Regions from separate parts of the Vibrio sp. A37 genome, predicted to be linked through region 1. Evidence: predicted binding sites of a transcription regulator. Region 1 holds the regulator's gene; each other region holds the start of a gene.
The links. Region 1 encodes PurR, which represses purine synthesis genes. Its sites were predicted from a motif close to TNANGNAAACGTTTNCNTNA; they were not measured.
Positions count from the first base shown of each region.

Region 2: a site for PurR is predicted at 2,544-2,563, ahead of ACM2FC_RS13460 (phosphoribosylaminoimidazolesuccinocarboxamide synthase). Genes of this name have one in related genera too.
Region 3: a site for PurR is predicted at 4,125-4,144, ahead of glpX (class II fructose-bisphosphatase). Genes of this name have one in related genera too.

Region 1 is NZ_JBLNLI010000009.1:104,023-109,992, forward strand. Features, by position in the region: gene glgC (glucose-1-phosphate adenylyltransferase) at 1-139, shown strand, start outside; gene glgA (glycogen synthase GlgA) at 129-1,580, shown strand; gene ACM2FC_RS15995 (DUF7577 domain-containing protein) at 1,661-1,978, opposite strand; gene ACM2FC_RS16000 (TVP38/TMEM64 family protein) at 1,978-2,670, opposite strand; gene ACM2FC_RS16005 (TfoX/Sxy family DNA transformation protein) at 2,816-3,406, opposite strand; cyclic di-GMP riboswitch class I at 3,526-3,610, opposite strand; gene purR (HTH-type transcriptional repressor PurR) at 3,790-4,797, opposite strand; gene torD (molecular chaperone TorD) at 5,055-5,723, opposite strand; gene elyC (envelope biogenesis factor ElyC) at 5,879-5,970, opposite strand, start outside.
Region 2 is NZ_JBLNLI010000007.1:31,872-37,841, reverse strand. Features, by position in the region: gene gyrA (DNA topoisomerase (ATP-hydrolyzing) subunit A) at 1-1,077, shown strand, start outside; gene ACM2FC_RS13460 (phosphoribosylaminoimidazolesuccinocarboxamide synthase) at 1,329-2,432, opposite strand; gene ACM2FC_RS13455 (SulA-like leucine-rich domain-containing protein) at 2,732-3,091, opposite strand; gene ACM2FC_RS13450 (hypothetical protein) at 3,497-3,688, opposite strand; gene ACM2FC_RS13445 (J domain-containing protein) at 3,883-4,941, opposite strand; gene ACM2FC_RS13440 (DUF2786 domain-containing protein) at 5,162-5,845, opposite strand.
Region 3 is NZ_JBLNLI010000005.1:237,134-243,103, forward strand. Features, by position in the region: gene ACM2FC_RS11200 (O-succinylhomoserine (thiol)-lyase) at 1-36, shown strand, start outside; gene ACM2FC_RS11205 (bifunctional aspartate kinase/homoserine dehydrogenase II) at 52-2,463, shown strand; gene metF (methylenetetrahydrofolate reductase) at 2,703-3,593, shown strand; gene zapB (cell division protein ZapB) at 3,671-3,913, opposite strand; gene glpX (class II fructose-bisphosphatase) at 4,205-5,212, shown strand; gene ACM2FC_RS11225 (YiaD family glycine zipper/OmpA-like lipoprotein) at 5,406-5,970, shown strand, end outside.

The sequences.
Region 1 (5,970 bases):
CAGAGTCATCATCGATAAAGGTGCAGATATTGCTCCTGGTACACAGCTTGGCGTTAATTTACAAGAAGATAAAAAGCTATATCATGTATCAGATGATGGCATTGTAGTAATTCCAAAAGGAGCAAGAGTTGGCTACTAAGAGTTTATCTATTCTATTTGTAGCGTCTGAGGCAGAAGGGTTAATCAAGAGTGGAGGCTTGGCCGACGTGGCTAAAGCCTTACCCGAAGCTCTTCTGAATCTCGATCAAGATGTACGTTTGTGTATTCCTGCATATCGAAAAGTTTCAAATATAAACGAGTCACCTGTTTTGTTGGAGACTCGTCTCGATATGTGGCCCCATACCGAATATAAAGTTCGTGAGCTTCATGTTGCAGGGGTTCCTGTTTATGCAATTGATTGCCCGCAATATTTCGATCGCGATGAAATGTATGCGGAAAATAATCAAGCTTATGCTGACAATGGTGAACGTTTTGCATTTTTCAGTGCGGCTTGCTTGGACATGTTGCGTAAGCTTTCTTACAAGCCAGATGTTATTCATGCAAACGACTGGCATACAGGCTTGGTACCATACCTGCTCAAAAATCGCTATCGTTACGATACGTTCTACTCAAGTATTAAAAGTGTTCTCACCATTCATAACGCTGTATTTAAGGGTGTTTTTAGTTACGAAGAGCTCCATTGCTTGTTGGAGTTTCATTCCCGATTTGTCCCAGAAGCGGCCATCAGTTCAACGCATGTGACTATGCTCAAAGCAGGAGTGATGTCTGCAGACAAGATCAATGCTGTCAGTCCAAGTTACGCGGAAGAGCTTAAAACTGAGCTCGGTGGGCATGGGATGCATAAAGAGTTTAAAACTCGTGAGAAAGACTTAGTAGGCATATTGAATGGTTGTGACTACTCTTCTTGGAATCCGGAAACCGATGAATTCTTGCCACAACACTATTCTTCTGAAGTGAAGAGTATGAAGCTAGGCAAAAAACTAGCAAAAGCGACGTTACAAGATGAAGTTGGATTAAAGAGACGCGACGTTGCTATGTATGGCATGGTTTGCCGTTTGACGAGCCAGAAGGGTATTCACTATTTATTGCCGATACTCGATAAGTTTTTATCCCATGATGTGCAGTTGGTTATCGTTGGTACTGGTGACCCGATTTTAGCTAGCCAACTGAAAGAACTTTCCGCATTGCACGGAGAGAAATTTATTTTTATCGAAGCTTACAGCAACCGTTTAGCACACCTGGTTGAAGCAGGCTCGGATTTCTTCTTGATGCCATCTGAGTTTGAGCCTTGTGGGTTGAATCAAATCTACAGTATGGCCTATGGTACGTTACCAATTGTCCGTGGTGTGGGTGGATTAAAAGATAGTGTAACCGACTATTACCAAGATCGCGAAGCGGCAACTGGGTTTGTTTTCTATGAACCAACCCCTGTTGATTTACTTTTGACCCTTTTGAACTCTTTGTTGTTGTATACGCAAAATCCACAAGAGATGGAAAGGTTGCAGTCTTATGCAATGAAGCAAGATTTCTGTTGGAAAAATGCTGCGCAAGAGTACTTGGATTTATATCTTAGTGCATAGCAGATAGCAGATAGCAGATAGCAGATAGCAGATAGCAGGATGCAATTTATTAAGGCGCTTTTTGGCGCCTTTTTCTACATCTAGACTTCAATTGACTGCCCGCAATTCCAGCAAATAGCAAACTGTCCTTCGTTTTGCTCGTCACAGTGAGGGCATTTCCAATCCACTACATTACCTTGGGTTAGTCTAGATTGGTACTCTTTGATAATACTCGTGGCTTTGTCTTGGTGAAAAGGGTTGAGCAACCAGACATATGGCTCAGTATCTTCACCAAAAGGTAATTCACCTTGCAAGCCAAATAAACTTTCCCCTCTGACTTCACAGTCGACTCGCTCAGACTTTAAAAGCTCACAAACAAGGTGAGCTTCCGTAGGGTTTTTTGCCGTATAGAGCTTCATTAAGCACTGCCATTTTGTGTATTTGGTCCTAATTTAATTTTGGTCATGATCCACTTGGCTATAAACGGGAACAAGCCCAGTAACGCAAATGAACCAAGCACGATAGGAGATACTATGCCAGAAAGGCTATCGATTTGAGATAGCTGAGTCCCCGCATTTAGATATACCGCCGTGCCTGGTAGCATTCCAAGTTGACTGACTAGATAGAAGCGTAGAGTGCTTATAGGTGTTAATCCCATTAATAAATTAATAAGAAAGAAAGGGAATACAGGGATAAGTCTTAGAGAGAATAGGTAGAACGATCCATCTCTTTCAACGCCTTTGTTAATTGCGGATAACTTTTCACCAAACTTGCTTTGTACCCAATCACGAAGGAGATAGCGACTGCTTAGAAACGCCAGTGTTGCTCCAATAGTACTGGCAAAAGAGACCAAAATTAAGCTGTTCCAAAAGCCAAACAGGGCTGCCGCTAAAAGAGTAACGACTGCTGCGCCAGGAATAGAAAAAGCTGTGATAGCAACGTAAGCGAGGAAGTAAATCACTACGGCCGTAACAAAGTTATCGGAAATATATTGGTTAAGTAACTCTTGTTGAGCTTTTGCATTTTCTATGGTTAAGTACTGACCAAAATTGATACCAAGAAAAATAATCAGCAGGACTAAGATTGTTCCGATGATGAGCTTTTTATTCATTTGATTCTCCAGCAGCTACATAACTCTGTCTTTAAGAAGACAATTTGGCATTATCTGAGTATATAGACAGGAGCATAAAAAAATAAATTTCACCCATGTACAAAAAAACCGACATAAAGTCGGCTTTTTTATACTGAAGCTGAGGTTAAATTAACCGGCTTTGTAACTCTTCTTTCCTAGCTTGAGGAATGACGGACCAGTGCTTGCCTTGAATCGCTCCCTCTAAAGCCCACAGAAGCTCTAAACTCACATCAGTTGAATGAGTTTGTTTGATAGCTTTAAAAGCTTCAACAGAGCCTTTTTGCTCAAGTGCTTCCACAGATTCTATTCCTGCTCTTTTCAGCATTCTTTCGGTTGCTAGCCGAAGGTTAGGTAAGTCTTTTAACCTTGTCGGTTTGCCAACCGATTGAGAGACTTTCTCCTTCTGAGCAGAAAACCAAGCTTCTTTGGCACATTCAAAAGTTTGCTGTGGGTCTTTGTCCCAGTTATCCGGAAGAGCGAAGTACTTAGTGACTACAGGTAGCCCCTTTTTAGTGTATACGTAGGGTTCATATCCACGTGTTTTAAAGCTTTTCAATGCTTTATCATCAGCACGTATATGAAGTTTATCATTGGCGATAAGAGCGAACATTGTGTCATCAACAAATATTCCATAGCCACCGAACATAGAGCGAGATTTGATTCGTCCTAATGGCTCAAAGAGCTTCATTGAATCTTTTAAAATTGGTTTATCCATATCAACTAATCCCGAGCTTAGAGGATACGCACACGAAGGCATGCGATGAGTTTGAGACGTAGATGAACTACTATGCAGAAAGGTTGAATAAAAACTTTGGTTTATATTGCATAACGATCATCGGTAACCCCGCTACCTATTCTAAAAAGACTTAGGCCGGAAGCTTTGCGTCCCACTCTCTCAAGTGGTTTGCCTTGTGCGTATCATTATTAAGTCATTTAATAATAATTCAGATTTTGCGGAAAGGTTCACTTTTCTTGATATGAAACGTGATCTTGCTTCAGAGGGTGATTGTAAATAAATGCGAATGGATTTTAGGTTAAAATATGCGCTGAATTAAAATTCAGCGCATAAATACGATACATTCTGCCTATATATTTGGCTTATTTTCTGATATCTCTAACAGTATCGCGCTCGACTATCTCAGGTTGCATCTCGAACACGCGTTTTTCGTGTTTTTTATCTTTGATTCGTTCTAAAAGTATTTCGAACGCGTTTTTACCGACACGACGTTTAGGTTGGTGGATGGTTGTGAGTGGCGGAGAAAAGTATTCAGCTAGCTCAATATTGTCGTAGCCAATCACAGATATATCATCAGGAATGCGTATACCTTTTTGCTGAAGTCGGCTCATTAATCCCAGAGCCATGGTGTCATTGAAACAAAATACCGCCGTTGGCTTTTTGTCCATGACTGCAATCTTGTCTGCGGCAAGAACAGCGGTATCACACTCAAAGTTACCTTCTAAAATCCAATCATTGTTTACTGGGATATTTTCTTCGTTTAGAGCTCTGGTATAACCTCGGATGCGTTCTTGGCAGGCGGCCTTTTCTAGTTGGCCACTCAAGCAAGCGATATCTCTGTGACCTCTGTCCAACAGGTAGCGGGTAGCTAAATAGCCACCTTCTTCAGAATTATCGATAATTTTATCTGCTTGAGAACTTTCAGGTCCCCAGTCCATAATCACTTTAGGGATATCGGGGTGGCTATCAAGCATTTCCAACAGCTCTTCGGTGAGATCTGAGCACATAACCAGCATGCCATCGACTCGCTTTTCCGCAAGCATACGTATGTAATCTTTCTGCTTTTCGTAGATCCCGCCAGTGTTACATAAAATCAGAGTATACCCTTGTCGGTAACAATAGCTTTCGACACCATCAATGACTTCAGAAAAAAACAAATTAGTAGATTGAGTAACCAGCATACCAATTGTCCGGGTAGTGTTGCACTTTAGGCTCCGTGCTACAGCACTAGGAGCGTAGTTTAGTTCCTTGACCGCTTGCATCACTTTTTCTTGGGTCGCTTCGGCAACAAAACGAGTCTTATTGATAACGTGTGAAACGGTTGTCGTCGATACACCGGCTAAGCGTGCAACATCTTTAATGGTGGCCATAACGTGCTGTCCTGTTAGTTACTACCTACCTCAGCTCCAGAAGTAGGCAGAAAATTTAGTTGTAAAATGTTCTAAATAAGGCCTGCCTAACTCACTTTTTCAGAAAGTTTGGCAGGCCCTACTAGGGTGTGTTGACCTTTCGAGGTTAAATTTTGTTCAATTTTAAGGCTTTTAATCGATTGCGTTGTTATTTTGTAGTGATTTAGCGCTATTGGGCGAACAAAAACCTACCTTACTAACATAATGTGGTTATTTTGTCACGAATTTCGCCCTACAGTGTCGGGTGAAGCAAGGTATTCGCAGTCTAATTCTAGAAAAGAAACTAACAGGCGAGTAAACGCTGCATAAAAGCCAAAATTGTCTTTTGCGTTTACTTGCTCTCGAAAATCATACATCCAAGAGAGTAGATAGCTGCGGATAAAGGTTTCTTGTTCTTTTAAAGCATTTTCAAGGTGTGGGAGCTGCTCGAGTTCATTTGATCGGATAATGAGGTTTCCTAAAAAGTCCAATATGTTAGAAATATGATCGGCGGGCTCATTTTGAATTTGGTCGAGAGTAATATTGTGCGATTGCATTATCTTGACGATTTCCTGTGCGGAAATCTTGTTCGCAGGATTGGCCATATTACGATAACTTGAAGCGCAGGCAGAAATTGCGCGTTTGTCTGAACTTAAAAAAAGATCATCAAAATCTGACGATAGCTGAATTTGTGGGTCATCCATTAGAACTATTTTGTCGATGCAGTGCAACAGGTCATCACTGGGCTCAGTAAGGACTGGGACATCACCTAACCCTTCAATAAATGTTCTGATCTGTGAGCTTCGATATTGCTCTAACTCTGCGTCAGATAGTTCTTTAATGAATATGCTCGAAATCCACCAATATATTTCTGCGCGTTTATCGTTAAATGCTTTTAAGTCGATCATGCTTGCGTAAATGTTCCGTTCATGCTTTTAGTGTAATCAATAAATGGGAATCTGCTCGCAAATTGATGTATTCTTATGTGTGCGGTGAGGGGAAATACAGTTGTTCGACAATAAAGGAGAAGCGTTGAGCCCACTCTAAAAGCAGGCTCACGAGATTATTGTTCTTGAGTATTCTGGTTGGAAGAGCCAGCAAGATCTTTAGAAACCCAGTCACGCATTGATTGCCAAATTAAACCTAGGCGTTCAT
Region 2 (5,970 bases), on a different contig from region 1:
ACAGAAATTACTGCTGCTAGCCATGATATCGACATGGAAGAGCTAATTGCTCGTGAAGATGTAGTAGTGACACTGTCACATGAAGGTTATGTTAAGTATCAAATCCTGAGTGATTATGAAGCGCAACGTCGTGGTGGTAAAGGTAAGAGTGCCACCAAGATGAAAGAAGAAGACTATATAGAAAGGCTATTGGTGGCAAATACCCACGATAACATTCTATGCTTCTCAACTCGTGGTAAGACTTATCGCTTGAAGGTTTATCAATTGCCGCTTGCGAGTAGAACTGCTCGAGGCAAACCGATTGTTAATATTCTTCCTCTAGAAGAAAACGAGCGTATTACCGCAATTCTTCCGGTATCGGAGTTTAGTGAAGATAAATACATCTTCATGGCGACGGGTGATGGTACAGTTAAGAAGACCTCTCTGGATCAGTTCGCTAATGTTCGTTCAAACGGTCTAATTGCTGTTAACTTACGCGATGATGACTCTCTAATTGGTGTTGATATCACTGATGGCGATAGCGATATCATGTTGTTCTCTAAAGCGGGTAAAGTGGTTCGCTTTAAAGAAGACAAAGTAAGACCAATGGGACGTACCGCAGCGGGTGTTCGTGGTATGAAGCTGGTCGAAGAGGGTGATCAAGTTGTTTCACTAATCGTACCTTCAAACGAAGGCGACATCTTAACAGTAACGCTCAACGGTTTTGGTAAACGAACAACTTTAGAAGAGTACCCAACTAAAGGTCGAGCGACTCAAGGTGTTGTATCAATTAAGGTTTCTGATCGAAATGGACCGGTTGTCGGCGCAATCCAAGTCGAGGAAGGCGACGAGATGATGATGATCACTGATGCGGGAACTTTGGTTCGTACTCGAGTGGCGGAAGTGAGTCAGGTTGGACGTAATACTCAAGGTGTGACCTTAATTCGAACTGCTGAAGATGAACACGTTGTTGGCTTGCAGCGTATCGACGAAGTTGAAGAAGCTGAGCTATCTGAAGAAGAGTTACAAGAAGGAGCCGTGGCTACTTCTGGTGAAGAAAACTCTGAACAACCTACAGATGGTAGCGATACAGAGTAAACTCTAATCGAGTAAAGAAAAATGCCGAGCTTATATGCTCGGCATTTTTTTATGTGCTGTACTGAAACATATCATACCAGTCTTGGAAAAACATTGGCCTGCGAAGTGAAATGAGCTGGAACAAACGTACATGGGCATGGATGCCCATGTTTAAGCGCACAGGATGTCTTGAGCGGTTTGTGGAAGCTTAATTCACTTCGATCATATTCTTACTTAGAATCGTATAAGTGCAGCAGTGAAAAGGAATATTGTTAATCAACTAGCCCATAATCACGTTTAAGAACGTCAATGATTTCTTGCTTTGGGTTTTGGCTTAATTCAATTTTCTGTCCGGTAATCTTTTCTGCAATGTTGATGTAAGTGCGAGAAAGATCCATTAGAGATTCGGTAGGTAACTCATTGTTACGAGCGAGCGCTTCACGCTCATCCATGCGATTTTTGTTGAGTAAGATATCAGGATCTGGGAAGTGGTTTAACAAGAATTGACGGAAGCCTTCTTTTGAGTTTTCTACGATATTGCCTTGTAAATACTGCTCTTTATCCCAAATTCTTGATGAGTCTGGAGTGCCGACTTCATCCATATAAATAAGTTTTTCGTTTCCTTGAGCATCTTCTACATAGCCAAACTCGAACTTAGTATCCACGAAGATTTGATCAATTTCAGATAGCGATTGACTAATAAGCTCGAAACCTTGCTTGAGATACTTTTCGTACAGGTTGATATCCTCAACTGAAGAGAAATTAAATGCAGCGAAATTGTCTTCAATGTTTTTGCGGCTGATATTAACGTCATCTGCTTCAGGAACACCAGGTATACCTTTTAGGATGCCTTTTGTTGAAGGAGTAATCAGTAGTTCAGGCAGTGTTTTGTCTTTGCCAAGCCCTTCAGGAAGTTCAATACCGCAGAATTCGCGTTCACTTTTTTCATAAGCACGCCACATAGAACCTGTTAAATATTGGCGGCAAATAGCTTCAATTTTCACCGGCTTAGCTTTTTGAACGATCCAAACAAATGGATGAGGGATATCTAATATATGGCTGTCGGCTAGACCATTTTCTTTAAAAAGGTTAAACCAATGGTTTGAGATAGCATTGAGTGCCGCGCCTTTGCCTGGAACACCTTTCAAACCACCTTTTGCATGCCAAATACAATCGAAAGCTGAAATTCGGTCACTAATAACCATAATTGCCAAAGGTGCATCAGAGGCCACGTCATAACCTTTTTCTCGAATTAGGCGTTGACTGTCTTCTTCGGTTAACCAGTATACAGAGCGTACTTTGCCACTGTGTACTGGTTTGTCTGTCCGAATTGGGAGGTCATTATTAACAGCAAGAACTTGATCAGCAAGATTCATCGACATAATCCTATCGTAATATCAATGTTACATTTAATAGGCCAAATGGCTGAGCATATTGGCGTTACATATGCGTGGCATGATACCAGAACTATTTTATGTCGCTAGTAAAAAAGCAAACGTTTGCCTGAAAACTGTTTCGCTAGGGGGTCTGAGTAAAAAAGTTGATTCCAAGCCTTTTACTTAACGTATGCATGCTTTCCACTCAGGGGGAAGTTTCATCACTTGCACTGCAAGTAAAAGACTAGGAATCGGAACCATTAAAATGAAAATATAAAAAGGCAATACGATATAACTCACTATAGAAAAAACACTTCACATTGATGTTTCAGAGCAAGCTGCTTGAGTAAATTTTGATTCACCAGATCAATATTCATTGAGGCGACAATAGCACTTGCATTACCCGCTTTTATCGCTCGAACAACGATTTGAAGTTCTGACTGGGTATGGGAAGGTTTCATCTGTATGATTTTTTGAGAATTAATTTGAGAGGAGGTGATATCTAAGGAGCTAATTTTGGGACATTCAGCTGTAAATAGTATCCACTGTTGCTGCTGAGAAAGTACTTCTAGTTTGGCAAAAAAATCTTCGTCAAACGATTGCTGAATTGCAGGATGTACTACATTTGAATAGTGGTTATGTGAATGTGTTTGATACATATTTACTGTCCTTATATACATACTGTACAAATAAACAGTAATCTCTTTGCCTTAGATAATCAAGATGAATTTGAGTTGGAAGATCATAACAATACACCGCTTGGAATTTAATCTATTGAAAAAACAGTATTTATCCGTATTCATTATATTTGACTAATTTGATCAAGTGTTAACTCTATCACGTAGTAGATATATTGAATGTGCGTATGCATTTCTGCTTATTGCCTGTGTAAACATGGCATCGTTGAGGTATATAAAAGGAATGGAGTATGGTTAATGAAGGTTAAAGGTTTATAAAGTCGCGCTTTATAAAAGCTATATGGTCTTAATTTACTCGTTGAGAATTCAATGCAACTAAAAAGCGCCACTAATAAGCGGCGCTACATTGGGCATCAAGTGCCAAGATTACATGTTTAGAGATTGGTCTTCTTCACGCTTTCTTTGCTCCAGCTCACCAAGGTTAAACTGTCTGACATCTAGTGTCGCAAGCTCATAACATTCTTTGCATGATAAATTTGACTTGCCATCGAGGTAGTCGTGTTTAACCAGTAAGCTAGGCTTTTTGCACCAATCACAAATGCCTTCTATCGTGAACATATTTTCCCCTTCACATAACGATTTCCCATTGCTCTAGTTTGTGGCTATCTATTGATAGAGCTTGTATTGGGGACTTTATTTTCGCACCGGATTATGACATATATAAGTGCTTTCGGTTAATCATTTATGATGGCAACTGAGAAGGAGATCGATTACGTGAAAACTACTTGGAAACACTGAGTTTTATTATGTAACTATTTGTTAGTTCGGGTTAATATTATCTTAAGGGCAGCGTTTAGTCGTTTCATTTCATCTTCACTTCCATTGACATCGGGATGATAAATCTTAGATAGTTGCTTAAATCTCAATTTAACCTTTTTATCATCCGGTATTTTGTTTACTCTAAAGCCAAATAGGGTGCAGGCCAGTTGTAATTGATTGGGGGCTTGAGAGTTGCTTTTGTCTTTATTTGACTCTGCATTTTCATGACCGCTCTTTTTAGTGTGGTTCTGCTGCTTCTTTAATTCTCTATACAGAATGCCAAGTTGTTTTTTTTGCTGGTTAATTACTTGTAGTTGGTTCTCAAGAGCTTTGTCCTTGTCTTGGCTTTCATTGCTCTCTTTTATTTCCCTTTTTTCCCTTCGTTGCCGCCGCCTTCTGAATACAATTATGAATGTTGAAGCAGTTGCGACAATAACCATGGTCGTTAAATATTCTACGATAGATAGTATTTCTATGTTTTCTGGAGGAGAAGTAGGAGAGGCTGGGGATAGCGACTCTTCTGGAAATACAGAGTTCAGTTGCTCAATATAGGACATCTGTTTTGCTCGTCGAGCGTTGTACTTATTTTCTAGGAGCTTTGAGTAAGCTTCCTCTGCGGCAGAGCTTTGGCCAGAAGCTATTTGATACCACACCTCAGCCATGTCGATAGGGTTAGGGGGCTGCTTTAGATTTTGGTAGATCTTGCCAAGCGTTAGCTGTGCATCCACATTCCCTTTTAACGATAAATTAATTAGCCAGAATAGCCCTTGGGGGATATTTTTTTTTGTTCCTATACCATTTATATAGGCTTTAGAAAGTTGAAATTTCGCAGGATCGTAGCCATTTTGGGCAGATTGTTGATACCAATAAAAAGCCGCTTTGCTATCTTGCTGGACTTGTTTACCCAATTCATATAGTTTCGCTAATTCATACTGAGACTTAGCGTCATTTTGCTCGGCAGCTTCAGTTAGAGATTGGATGGACTCAGCAAATGCAACTGGGGCATTGATAAAAATAGCGATTAGAAGAATCTGTGGGAAAATTTGTCGCAAGATATCACCACCAAACTATAACATCCATGTACCCGATACCAATTCCAGTAACTGCTTGCGCACTGAATTACTGGTATTGGTATTACCTCATCAATCAGGCTTCCTACATGCTTAGGAATGGTCAAACAAACTAAGTTTAGCATGTTAGGTAATAGAGAGTAGTGGTGAATTTTAAATTAGTTCAATGAATTAAGGATTCATCAGATTCAATCACAAGTGATTACCGCAACATTTTGGGAGCTTGAGCGCCATCGATAGGGCGACTTACCGAGACTTTTCGGCCTTTCTTTAAGCCAACTTCGTAATCTGCAGTGATATTTTTCATCGCTTCCTTCAGCTGTTGCTTAAAGGTTTCTCTATCGATATTTTTAAATTCTTTATCAATATAGTTATTGATTTTATTTGCTGACTCATCATCTGGGGCAATAACTGGTAGCTTTTCTAAAGCGCCTTCGACCCAGCCTGAGACAAACGAATTTACTCTACGTGTAACTTCAGTTGTTGATGTACCAGAGCCAGCGAAACTGTTTCTAAACTTGCCCGTGTGTTCATTTAATTCGCGGTAGATAATGTCAAAAGCAAACGCAGCAAAAATTGCTCTATCAGCTTCACCAATAAATTCAACTCTTTTTAAGCCTTTGTGATTGAGCAAAACAGCTTCAACACCAAATTTTGTATTGATACCACGTATTACTCGCAGCAGCGTGGAGCTGATATTTGCAGGTAATAAATGAGTGGATTGTGTTTTGCCCATCTTGATAAATTCGATGTCGTCTTTATCAAGTCCGTACTTCAGCATGAGGCGATGCGCCATTTTTATGGCATTGGCTGCTTCATTGACGTTTGCTGAGTTACCTAACTCTAGGCACTTGGCTATCTTCTTTAGAGCTTTTTGTTTATCCATTGATGAGGAATGGCCTGACAATAATAAAGTCGACCATTTTAACGTTTTTAGATCATAAGTGAAAGAGGGCGAATATAGTGAAGTAAGCTAATTAAGCCTTTTGTATTTGATTTAAAAAATATTTT
Region 3 (5,970 bases), on a different contig from region 1:
GCAAACGAATTGACTAAACAAGCTGAGGCTAAGTAAAAGGAGAAGCCTTCAATGACACATTCTCGTCAACTGCATAAATTTGGTGGTAGCAGTCTAGCCAACGCAGAGTGCTATCAGCGAGTGGTTAAAATTCTCACGCAATACTCAAGTGACAACGATTTAGTTGTTGTTTCTGCGGCAGGGAAAACCACCAATAAGCTCATCGACTTTTTGACCGCTCTGGATAAAGATGGCCGTGTAGCTCACGAGACTCTCCAAGAGATTAAGCAATTCCAAATTCAACTGGTCAGCGAACTAATTAAGGGCAAAGCTCAGGAAGAACTACTTGCTCAACTAAATGAGGAGTTCAGCACGCTCGGAGAACTGCAAATTCCCCTATCAGGCGCGAAAAAAGCAGCGGTGCTCGGGCACGGTGAACTCTGGTCTTCTCGACTGCTCGCTACATTATTATGTCAAAACGACTTACAAGCGATGGCACAAGACTCGCGTGCATTTTTGCGTGCAGAGGCAGGCACTCAGCCTGAAGTCAATCGAGGTACCTCCTACCCGCTTTTGAAAGAAATACTGGCACAAAATACTACCCAGCGAATCGTTATCACTGGGTTTATGGCGCAAGATGATGCTGGGCACACCATTTTACTTGGCCGAAATGGCTCAGATTATTCTGCCACCGTGATTGGTGCGTTGGCAGAAGTAGACCGAGTCACCATATGGAGTGATGTCGCAGGTGTATACAGCGCGGATCCAAGAATCGTCACCGATACTTGCCTACTACCGCTGCTACGTTTAGATGAAACAAGCGAACTAGCTCGACTAGCCGCACCTGTTTTACACAGCCGCACTTTGCAACCTGTCGCGCAAAGCAGTATGGATTTGCACCTACGATGCAGCTACGAACCAGAGTCAGGTTCAACTCATATTGAGCGGGTACTCGCATCTGGACGCGGTGCAAAAATCGTTACATCCCTAGATGAAGTGTTACTGATCAATATTACCTTCTCGTCAGGACACGACTTTGAACGTCAGGAGCAAAAAGTACTCGAAGGTTTAAAGCAAGCACAACTTGAACCGTTAACTTTTGAATCTCAACCTGATCAACATCATTTGAAGCTCGCCTACACCGCTGAAATTGCAAATGGAGCGTTGCGCTACCTGCAAGATGCAGCCATTGAGGGAGAAATAAAACTAAGAGAAGGCTATTCTCTTGTCGCAGCTGTTGGAGCTGGTGTCACCAAAAACCCAAATCATTGTTACGCCTTTTATCAACAACTAAAGGATGCACCTGTTGAATTCGTATCAGAAACGCCTTCTGCATTGAGTTTAGTTGCAGTACTCAGAAAAACGGATACGCCCCCATTAATTAGAGCAATTCACAGTCGTTTATTCCAAGCGCAAAAACGTGTTGCAATTGCCTTATGTGGCAAAGGAAATATTGGCGCGAGTTGGCTTTCATTATTTGATTCTCAAAAAGAAGAGCTCGAGAAAAGACAAGGAATGAACTTTGAGTTGGTCGCTGTCGTCAGTAGCCAGACATTTTGGTTTGATGAATCTGGTATTGATACCAAAACCGTATTAGACAAATTTGATGATGAAGCCGTCGAATATGAAGGAAAAGAGTGGATTGAACGACTTGGTTCCATCCAAGGCTACGACGATGCCGTTGTTCTTGATGTGACTGCCAGTAAAGATCTCGCCAATCGATATCTCGAAATAGCCAAGCAAGGAATGCACCTTATCTCTGCTAATAAAGTGGCTGGCTCGGCATCAAGCCATTATTACCACCAAGTACAAAACGCTTTCGCCAAAATAAACCGTCACTGGCTTTACAATGCGACCGTCGGTGCTGGCCTACCAATCAACTATACCGTCAGAGATCTAAAAGAAAGTGGCGATGAGATTATTGCGTTGTCTGGCATTTTCTCTGGCACCCTTTCTTGGTTATTCCAGCAATACGATGGCTCGGTGCCTTTCTCTGAGTTAGTTGATTTAGCATGGCAACAAGGCTTAACTGAGCCCGACCCTCGCGCTGATCTCGATGGTTCGGACGTAATGCGTAAGTTGGTCATACTGGCCCGAGAAGCTGGCTTATCAATAGAGCCAGAGCAAGTTAAGGTCGAGTCACTGGTTCCAGATGAGTTAAACTCTTTATCTTTGGATGAGTTCTTAGACAAAGGGCAGATTCTCAGCGAACGGTTACAAGAACGATTAGAAAAAGCTCAGCAGGAAGGCAAGGTGCTTCGTTACGTAGCTCGGCTAGATAAAGATGGAAGTGCGTCTGTTGGTGTAGAAGCCCTCTACAAAGAACATGCACTAGCCAATCTACTGCCTTGTGACAATATTTTTGCCATTGAAAGCAAGTGGTATAAAGATAATCCACTGGTCATTAAAGGTCCTGGGGCTGGCCGCGATGTCACTGCGGGTGCGATACAATCCGATCTCAACAGGCTTGCAAGCCTCATTTAAAACATCTCATTATGGTCAGATTTTTCTGGCCATTTTTTGTTCTGTTACATCCTTGCCTTTGAATTACTTAGCAATCGTTATATAACTTTAAGTTGAAGCTCGCTCACTTTGATCATGAGTAAAATTCATGTTGGGGCTATTGACAGTAAATCGTATTCAATTCATTCTATGGACATATAGACGTCCAAACGTAAAAACAGCTAAAGAATCGTGGTGAAATGAGCCGCAGGGAGATGAACATGGGATATACACACGCTAGCCATATCGACGCTTTAAATCAAAACATTGCTGAGCTATCGGACAATATTAATGTCTCATTTGAATTTTTCCCGCCTAGCTCTGAGAAGATGGAGCAAACGCTTTGGAACTCTGTCCACCGACTAAAAACACTCCAGCCAAAGTTTGTCTCGGTTACTTACGGAGCTAACTCTGGTGAACGCGACCGCACTCACTCCATTATCAAAGAAATTAAAGATCAAACGGGATTGATTGCTGCGCCTCACCTTACTTGTATCGACGCGACGAAAGACGAACTTGTCCAGATAGCTGACGACTATTGGAAAAATGGCATCAAAAGCATTGTTGCTCTGCGTGGCGATATCCCGCCGGGTGGTGGCAAGCCAGAAATGTACGCTTCAGATTTAGTCGAGCTGCTAAAATCACGTCATGATTTTGATATCTCAGTTGCAGCATTTCCCGAGGTTCATCCAGAAGCAAAAAGTGCCCAAGCTGATTTGCTCAACCTAAAGCGCAAAGTAGAAGCTGGCGCGAACCGAGCGATAACGCAGTTTTTCTTCGACGTTGAGAGCTACCTGCGCTTTCGCGATCGCTGTGTTGCCGCTGGGATTGACGTTGAAATTGTTCCAGGGATATTGCCGGTATCCAACTTTAAACAAGCGTCAAAATTTGCCGCGCAGAATAACGTTAAAGTACCAGGCTGGATGGCGAAGCAATTTGAAGGACTGGATGATGACCCAACCACCAGACAGCTTGTTGGAGCGAGTCAAGCCATCGATATGGTTCGAGTACTCAGCAGAGAAGGCGTGAAAGATTTTCACTTCTATACTTTGAATCGTGCTGAAATGACCTATGCGTTATGCCACACATTAGGTGTGCGACCACAGATTTAAGTGAGCTATAAAGCTCACTAAAAAACGCCAGTTTATCTACTGGCGTTTTTTAATTAATAGCAAGCAAAAAGAATAAATTACTCGACTTCTTCCATCTTACCAAGAAGGTTACGAATTCGCTCTTGCCAAGCCGCATGTTCTTGCTGCATTTGCTCAGTTCTGCGTTCTAGCTCTTCACGGCTTTCTTTCAATTCATAGGCTTCATTTGCCAACTGCTCTTTTTGTCCTTTTAGCTCTTCTACTTCCATTTGTAAAAGTGCGATTGTATCAACTGCAGTTTGAATTTTTGCTTCTAATTGTTCCAGTACTTCAAAAGACATTTTTGCCTACCTTGTGTATTAATCCTATACTGCCATTCTACTCAGCTAGTGCAACAGAAACACCATCTATCTTTGATTTTTCCGCTATTCGCTCAAAAAAAACACTTAAATTTATCATTAATTTATTAATCAACATTATGAACAACCAATATTGCCATAGAGGTGAATACTCAATATCGATAAATTGCTCAAGATCAAGCCGCTAACAATGAATAGCAAACGTTTACTTTGGCTTGTGTTACTATCTCGACAAAGTTTTTCCCTTGTAAAAATATTCAATTTGGAGTCTTCATGAAACGCGACTTAGCGATGGCATTTTCACGAGTTACAGAAGGAGCTGCGCTTGCTGGCTATAAATGGCTTGGACGTGGCGATAAAAACGCAGCGGATGGGGCTGCTGTTGAAGTCATGCGCAGCTTACTGAATCAAACGGATATCAGCGGTGAGATTGTCATTGGTGAAGGTGAGATTGACGATGCCCCAATGCTTTACATTGGAGAACAAGTTGGCTTAGGTGGTGATGCCGTCGATATTGCCGTCGATCCAATTGAAGGTACGAGAATGACTGCAATGGGTCAATCCAATGCACTCGCAGTCCTAGCGGCTGGAGAAAAAGGTAGCTTTTTAAGAGCACCTGATATGTATATGGAAAAATTGGTTGTTGGACCGGGGGCAAAAGGCTGCATCGATCTAAATAAACCAGTTAAAGAGAACTTGCAAAATATTGCTGATGCGCTAGGAAAATCGCTTGATACCCTCGTGGTGATTACTCTGGCTAAGCCGCGTCATGATGAAGTCATCGCGGAAATGCAGGCTATGGGCGTACGTGTTTTCGCTGTGCCTGATGGTGATGTTGCCGCTTCCATTCTAACCTGCATGCCAGACAGTGAAGTCGATGTCATGTATTGCACTGGCGGTGCCCCTGAAGGGGTTGTTTCAGCAGCAGTGATTCGCGCACTAGATGGTGATATGCAAGGACGTTTATTGGCTCGCCATGATGTAAAAGGCGATACCAAAGAGAATCGCCAGTTTGGCGAAGAAGAGCTTAAACGCTGCGCTGAAATGGGCGTTGAGGCGAATAAAGTATTAAAGCTCGAAGAGATGGCACGCAGCGACAACGTTATCTTTTCCGCAACGGGTATCACCAAAGGTGATTTACTGGACGGCATTAGCCGTCAAGGTAACATCGCCACAACCGAAACACTTTTAGTGCGAGGACGGTGCCGCACTATTCGTCGCATTAAGTCAATTCATTATTTAGAGCGTAAAGACGCGGAAGTACGAAAGATTATTTTATAATTAAATCCATAAGCTTAAAACTTTATTGGAAGAGAGGGAGCACTGGGTGCTCCTTTTTTACAGCTAATTTTTACATATTTTTTACACTTGAGCTTTGCAAAAAATTTAATTTAGGTAGGATATACCCAGACAATTTGGTCATGAGGCCGAATTTCAAAAAGTCACAGTTAAATGGACTACGAGATACAATCTTATGAAAATTAACAAGAAACTGACAGCACTTGCTATCGCTGGAACCGTTGCTCTATCTGGTTGTACAACCATCAACCCTTATACTGGTGAACAGCAAACGTCATCTGCCGCTAAGGGTTCCGCAATTGGTGCAATCGGTGGTGCTGTACTAGGCGCAGCAACCAGCAGCAACAAAGGCAAAGGTGCCCTTATTGGTGCGCTTGGTGGCGCTGCTGTCGGCGGTGGTATTGGCTATTACATGGACGTGCAAGAAGCCAAACTAAGACAACAACTAAAAGGCACTGGTGTCAGTGTTACTCGTAATGGGAACAACATTACACTTAACATGCCAAATGCCATCACCTTTGCAGTAAACAGCAGCGATCTTAAACCTGGTGCTGATAAAGTATTGAGCAGCGTGGTTCTTGTTGTTAAAGAATACGAGAAAACGCGTATTAATATTTTGGGTTACACAGATAACACTGGCTCAGCTAGCTACAACAAGCTACTTTCCGACAAACGTGCTAATGCTGTAGGTGGATATTTCCTATCTCATGGTGTGAAATATGCTCGCTTGAATCAGCAGG